2 regions of the Paenibacillus azoreducens genome follow, and region 1 is predicted to be linked to the other one. Evidence: a T-box and tRNA genes for the amino acid it is inferred to sense, from the RefSeq annotation. Region 1 holds a T-box; the other holds one or more tRNA genes.
The links. A T-box is a leader RNA that pairs with one kind of tRNA and senses whether it is charged. The one in region 1 lies ahead of L6442_RS08235 (valine--tRNA ligase), so its partner is inferred to be a tRNA-Val.
Positions count from the first base shown of each region.

Region 2: it has a tRNA-Val gene. The T-box ahead of L6442_RS08235 (valine--tRNA ligase) is inferred to sense a tRNA for this amino acid. The anticodon was not compared.

Region 1 covers NZ_AP025343.1:1,930,338-1,933,750, reverse strand. The annotation lists gene L6442_RS08235 (valine--tRNA ligase) at 1-1,982, opposite strand, end outside; T-box leader at 2,065-2,360, opposite strand; gene L6442_RS08230 (LysM peptidoglycan-binding domain-containing protein) at 2,773-3,413, opposite strand, start outside.
Region 2 covers NZ_AP025343.1:2,448,651-2,452,063, reverse strand. The annotation lists gene L6442_RS10455 (MBL fold metallo-hydrolase) at 1-419, shown strand, start outside; gene L6442_RS10450 (DUF3892 domain-containing protein) at 479-712, opposite strand; gene L6442_RS10445 (GNAT family N-acetyltransferase) at 804-1,250, opposite strand; gene L6442_RS10440 (hypothetical protein) at 1,541-1,714, opposite strand; tRNA gene L6442_RS10435 (tRNA-Val) at 1,908-1,980, shown strand; gene L6442_RS10430 (hypothetical protein) at 2,302-2,496, shown strand; gene L6442_RS10425 (hypothetical protein) at 2,659-2,823, shown strand; gene L6442_RS10420 (glycerophosphodiester phosphodiesterase) at 2,991-3,413, opposite strand, start outside.

The sequences.
Region 1 (3,413 bases):
AACTCGATATACCAGTCGCAAAGATCATCCCAGATGAAGTTATAAAGCAAACGACCGGTTTCCCCAAATTCATAGGCATCTATTAGACGCGTAATGTCGCGGGAAGTTTCGTTCAGTCGGTGCAGAATCCAGCGGTCAGCCGTGCTCAGTTCACCGCTTATGTCAATGTCGTCATATGCGAATCCTTCGAGATTCATGAGCGCAAAACGCGAAGCATTCCAAATTTTGTTAGCAAAATTCCGGGCCTGCTCTACCCGCTCCCAGCGGAAACGCAGATCCTGCCCGGGCGTGCTGCTGGTTGAAATCATATAGCGCATCGCGTCCGCACCGTATTTCTCGATAACATCGAGCGGATCGACCCCGTTGCCAAGCGACTTCGACATCTTTTTGCCTTCCGGATCGCGTACCAAGCCATGCATCAGAACATCCTTGAATGGAATTTCCCCGGTAAACTCAAGAGCGGTAAAAATCATCCGCGCAACCCAGAAATAAATGATGTCATATCCGGTCACAAGCACATCCGTCGGATAATAACGTTTCAAATCTTCGGTTTGGTCAGGCCAGCCAAGCGTCGAGAACGGCCACAATCCGGAGCTGAACCATGTATCCAGCACGTCTTCGTCCTGATGAAGTTCGGCCGAACCGCATTTGGAGCATTTCGTTACCTCATCTTGGGCAACATGAATCTCCCCGCAGGATTCGCAATACCATGCCGGAATGCGGTGTCCCCACCAGAGCTGACGGGAAATACACCAGTCGCGTACGTTTTCGATCCAATTCAAATACGTTTTTTCGAAGCGTTCAGGCACGAAGTTGACGCCTTTGCCCGCTTTCTGAGCGGCAATCGCTGCTTCAGCCAGCGGCTGCATTTTGACGAACCACTGCGTGGACAGATAAGGTTCTACAACTGCGCCTGTGCGCTCGCTGTGTCCCACCTGGTGCAGATGGTCTTCAATCCGAATCAGAACGCCTTGCTCCTTCAGGTCCTTAACAATTTGCTTGCGGCAATCGCTGCGGTCGAGCCCCTCGTATTTGCCAGCATGCTCATTCATCGTGCCGGTCTCATCCATCACGGTAATTTGCGGGAGATCATGGCGCAGTCCTACCTCAAAGTCGTTCGGATCATGCGCAGGCGTAATCTTCACAGCCCCGCTTCCGAATTCTTTGTCGACGTATTCGTCGGCAATAATCGGAATTTCGCGCCCAACAATCGGCAGCACGAGCATTTTTCCGATCATATCTTTATAGCGTTCGTCTTTCGGGTGAACGGCAACCGCGGTATCGCCCAGCATCGTTTCCGGACGTGTGGTCGCAACCGTGATATGTCCGCTACCATCCTTCAGCGGATAGGAGAGATGATACAGATGTCCTTGAACTTCTTTGTATTCAACCTCGATATCGGACAACGCCGTACGGGCAGCCGGATCCCAGTTGATAATACGTTTGCCGCGGTAGATGAGCCCTTTTTGGTGCAGCTTAACAAAAACTTCGCGCACCGCCTTGGACAGCCCTTCATCCAGCGTAAACCGTTCTCGCGAATAATCGAGAGAAAAGCCCATTTTCGCCCATTGATCATGAATGGTTTCCGCGTATTTCTCCTTCCACTCCCATACCTTATCCACGAACTTCTCGCGGCCCAGGTCATAGCGGGAGATCCCTTCTTCACGAAGCTTCTGCTCCACTTTCGTTTGCGTGGCGATGCCCGCATGGTCCGAACCCGGAAGCCATAACGCATCGTACCCTTGCATCCGCTTGGTGCGGATCAGGATATCCTGCAGCGTAAAATCGAGCGCATGCCCGATGTGCAGCATTCCCGTTACGTTCGGCGGCGGGATAACGATCGTGTAAGGCTCCGCGTCCTTACGCTGTCCCGCCTTGAAAAACTCGCCGTCGATCCAGTATTTGTACCATTTCTCTTCGGCCGCCTTCGGATCATATGTCGTTGGCATCTCCGTCGTTAATTTGTTGTCCTGTTCCGTCATACTTGCACTCCTCCATTACAAAATCATCTTTTTTCAGGGTTTGACAAAAAACCTTGGTCAAAGACAAAAAAGCCTTTCGTCCTCAAAGGACGAAAGGCTGTTCTTTCGCGGTACCACCTTTGTTTCGCGTTATAACAGGGCAAATACGCTTGGGTAGCAAGCGGCAAGCTGCCCTTCTGGGGCAGTGACCTTAATTGTACGCGACACTTCATGCAGATAACGGCTGCAGCCGGCCAGCTCTAACCCGCCGTAAAACGGGATCAAGCAGACAACTCCCGGGCGACTTCGGTTGAAACAGCATCCTGCGGAATCTCACAGCGCAGCAATTCCACTCTCTGAAGGGCATGTCATCCTACTATTCCCGATCATCGTTCTTGACAAAATATATAAACATCATAACTTGGTTCAAGGCTTTAGTCAACATAGGGCTTAAGCTTCGCGGCCCTAGCCGCTCTTTGGAATTTATTATTAACATATGCGCCAATCTTAAACCGTGGTTCCGGGATACCAGCCAAAATAACTCCACAAAGAGTATCGGAAGGAAGTACGACGCCTCTTGCAGAGGAGGGCTTTTGCGAAGCAAAAGTGCTGAGTGACGTATAGCCTTCGAAGCTCATTCCGATTACTTTGCGGGGACCACAAACCTTTTTAACAACCCCACAAAGTGACGTGCAGCCTTCGAAGCTTATTCCGATTACTTTGCGGGGACCCCAAACCTTTTTTTCGATTGGCACAAAAAAAGGGCGCCGGTTCCGATACTGGCACCAGCGCTCTCCTTGCAATCAGTGTATTACGGAATGTACAAGATCTGTCCTTCCTCAACAGTCTGCTCCGCCAAACGGTTATACAGCAGTATCTCGCGGGCGGTAATCTGATAGCGGCTCGCAATCGTTTCAAGCGTTTCCTCGCGCTGCACGATGCACAGTCGTACCTTGCGGAATTGATTTTTTTCGGAATTGCTTCCAAGAAACAGGTTTTGCCACTGAATATCGTCATTTCCCGCCGATTCGCGTTCAGCTTCCTCTTTCGGGGCCTCTTCCGGCAGCGCCTGCTGCTCCTGTTCTTTCAGGGAGCGGCTTGAAGAGAGGAGCGAGGAAAAACCAATGGCGTCCTTCTCGCTTTCTTTCCTTTCCTTTTTGCTGCCGAGGGCAACCCTCATTTCCCGCTCATCCTGAGTTTCTTCCTGCGGTACCGATTCATGCTGGAAGGCGCTGAACGGAAACGTCGGTTCCGAGAGTTGTTCTTGCTCTACGGAAGCTAGATGAATCTCACTCTCCGACTTCTCTTCAGCCTGAATGGCCGTTTTCTCCGGATATAGCAGTTCCGCTTCCTCTTCATGCTCAAAATGCCAAACGCTGACGGGTTCTTTTTTATGCCCGCTGCGTTCCTCGGATTCCTTGTCCGTATATACCGCGGCAGGTATGGATTCTT
Region 2 (3,413 bases), 520 kb from region 1:
ACCAAGCAAGGGAGATCACCAGGTTAGAGGATCTGTTCGAAGTATGCCCCCTTGCTGCCGATCAGCCGTATTCCATTTCGGAAAACATCAAAGTGGAGCTGATCCCAACCAAACATATCCCGGGCAAATCAAGCTACTCGCTGTATATCAACGACCGTATTTTCTACAGTTCGGATATGGTATATAACCCCGAGCTGCTTAAACATCTCACCGAGAAACGCGGCTGCAAAATGATCTTGCATGAATGCCAGCTCGAAGGGCATGGGGAAGTCCACACCACGCTGGATGAACTGAAACGCCTGCCGGAGGAGATTCGGGGCATGATCTACTTGATGCATTACGGGGACAATAAAGATGAATATCTCGATCAGACGGAAGGCATGACCTTTATGGAGCAAGGACGCATTTATAAGCTGTAAGAGGATTTACAAAAAAAATACCGGCGGCAGGCATGAAACATGCTTACCTCCGGTATTTTTTATTCAAAACGGGGCAGATTATCCAAATTATTGGAAGGATCTCCGTCCGCATCCCCGCGGATATACATGCCACCGTCCCTGCCTTTGAAGATGTTGACGCCGGCAATCGCTCCGGCATTAACTTCCTGCAGAGCCTGTTCGTAGTTAAGCACGCGGCCCGTTGAAGTTTTAAATGCGGTTAAATCCCCGTCCCCGTTTTTTTGCACTGCGATAAATTGTTCGCGTCCTGCCATTCCCATCGTCATATCGCTCCTTTGTCAGGTGAGATGCCCGTCACCCGGGACTAAAAGTTAGCATTCCCTGACAAAACTGGCGTTATTCCTTCTACAGCTTCTTTTTCATCCGGACATGGGGAATGCCGGCATCATCAAAAGGCTCTTTGGATATCGTTTCATATTCCTGCTTTGCATAAAAATGCTCCGCTTGGCATTGCGCATCCAAAATCGAATGGGTAAGCCCCAGTTCACGGGCGCGGTTCTCCAAAGCCAGCAGCAAAATCCGTCCGTACCCGCTTTGGCGATAATCCTTCAGTACGGCAATTCGCTGCATTTTCGCAGTATCGTTGTTATAATAAATGAGCCGCCCGGTGGCGACGTATTCCCCGTCCTCATCCTGCACCAACACATGGTGCACATTATCGCTAATGATGTCAAACTCGTCGATTTCAAGATCTTCAGGAACATTTTGCTCCTTAACAAAAACCTCTTTCCGGATTGTCAGCGCATGCTGCAGTTGCTCCGGTGTCGTTACATTAATGATTTCAGCAGCCATGATAAAGTACCTCGCTTTCTCGTTCAAACCTCGGATCTGATGGTGAGTGCCCGTAAAACACGATTGAATTATTATACATAAAAAAGATTTTGATGTATAGTTAAGTTATCATTTCGGAGAGGGGTCAACCGAACACAAGATGAGCATGGGTGCAACGATCGCGATTTGTGCCGTTCTGGCTGCCGGATTAATCTACTCTTTCGTTTATGTAACGAAGAAGGGATACTCCCGCAAGTGGGACGAAGAATAAGAGAGTCAGCATTCCGCTGGCTCTCTTTTGTTTATAACTTTTATGGGGGTGAAATTTGTCCTTTGGAATATACGTCACCCGAAACTGACTTGTTGTAGACATCGTTCATGACCGGGGAGGTTGAACCGTTATTTGCGTTGGACTGACTCTCTGAGCAACCTGCCAGCAAAGCGATGAGGCAGCAGCCCAAAACTCCAAGCCATTTTTTCGGCATGTTATGCCACTCCTTTAAGTCGGTTTACTGACCTATTTATCTATACCCCTTTTCCAAATTCCAATCGCTGGAATCTGGACATCCCCACTATTTTTCCCGGATCTTTGTTATGTATTCGCTGCTGACGCAAAAAAATATTGACACTTTTACTTTCCGCTGATAATATAAAAAGTATCTTTTGCATCATTCATACGATCTGCTAGCTCAGCTGGGAGAGCACCATCTTGACAGGGTGGGGGTCAGTGGTTCGAGCCCACTGCAGATCATCTCCGGGAAGCCTTTTATAGAAAGGCTTCTTTTCTTTTATAATTAAATGATTCATAATAGATGCAGCTAATCTATCTCTCAACCCCTTATCGTAGTTTAACACCCGCTTAACACTCCCAAAATATTCCCTTTGTTTCCAGTATAACACAAGCTTAATTTGTTAAATAGTATGATCAGATCACGCGTATCATGAATTATTCGCCATATTTTAGGCCTATTTTCTCAAGAAATATTAAAAACGACTTTAAAACAGGCAACTTTTCCCGTATGATAAGATTATCAAATGATTCCATAGTCTTTTAACACAGGAGAATAGTCACATGGATAAAGAAATTGAACTTGCTATCAAACGCGGGCATTATGTATTTGTCAAAAGCATGGACGGCAGTACCCTCACCGGCATTCCGGAGCCATCCAATGATCCGGAAAAATTAAAAATGCGCACTTCCCTTGGCCATTTCTGGATTCCTATGGATGAAGTGAGCCATGTTTCGCGCCTGATTACAATCAAATAATGTCAATTAGACCGCTGCTTATGCAGCGTTTTTTTTTGTTCAAAAACAGTCGTCATGCTTTACCCCTCCCCGTTTATCATATGCATAGGAATCCGCTGCCGCATAGGAAACCAATCCTTGGACCAACCTATATGAAAACAATGCGAAAAGGAAGGCGTAACGATGGACAAGCATCAAAGACATGAAGAGGAAAGATTCCCTGGTTTGAGTCCGATTCCTGATCCGGAAACTGAAAATCCTTCCTCCACCACCATGATCGAAGAGATACTGGATGAGTTTTCAAAAGAAGCGAATGAACGCAAAAAGAGAGATGCGCAACATTCGTAACAACATCTACCTGCGTACTCTGAAAGAGGACAATCGCTACAGCAGAATTCTCTTTCCTTCCTGAGATATCAGGCAAAAAAGGTGAGGGCCGGGGCGTTTCACGCTAAATCTGCCTTCTAAATGCAAAACAAACCGGGGCTTCAAGGCCCCGGTCGTTTTATTTCCCCTTATACTTTTGCCGCCAGCAGCGCGGCGAGCCGGTCCGGATAATCGGTAATGATTCCGTCTACGCCCGCCTGCAGCAATCTTTCCATCTCTTCGCAGTCATTTACGGTAAATGGATGATATGCTTTGCCTGAAGATTTGGCCTTTGCGACAAACTCCGGAAGCACCGCGCGATGATAGGCATGCAGCGCATCCGCCTGCAACGTTTTGGCGTATTCCCAAGGCTCATAGAGGCCTTCCATGTAAAGGATGCCTGTGCGAATCTCCGGCGCAAGCTTTTTGCAGTAAGATAGGGAATAATGGTTAAAACTGGAGATGATGACCCTTTCGCTCATATGATAAGCTCTGACAAGTTCGATCACCTTTTCTTCAAGCCCTTCATACATAACGGTTCCATTTTTCAACTCGATATTGATGATCGTACC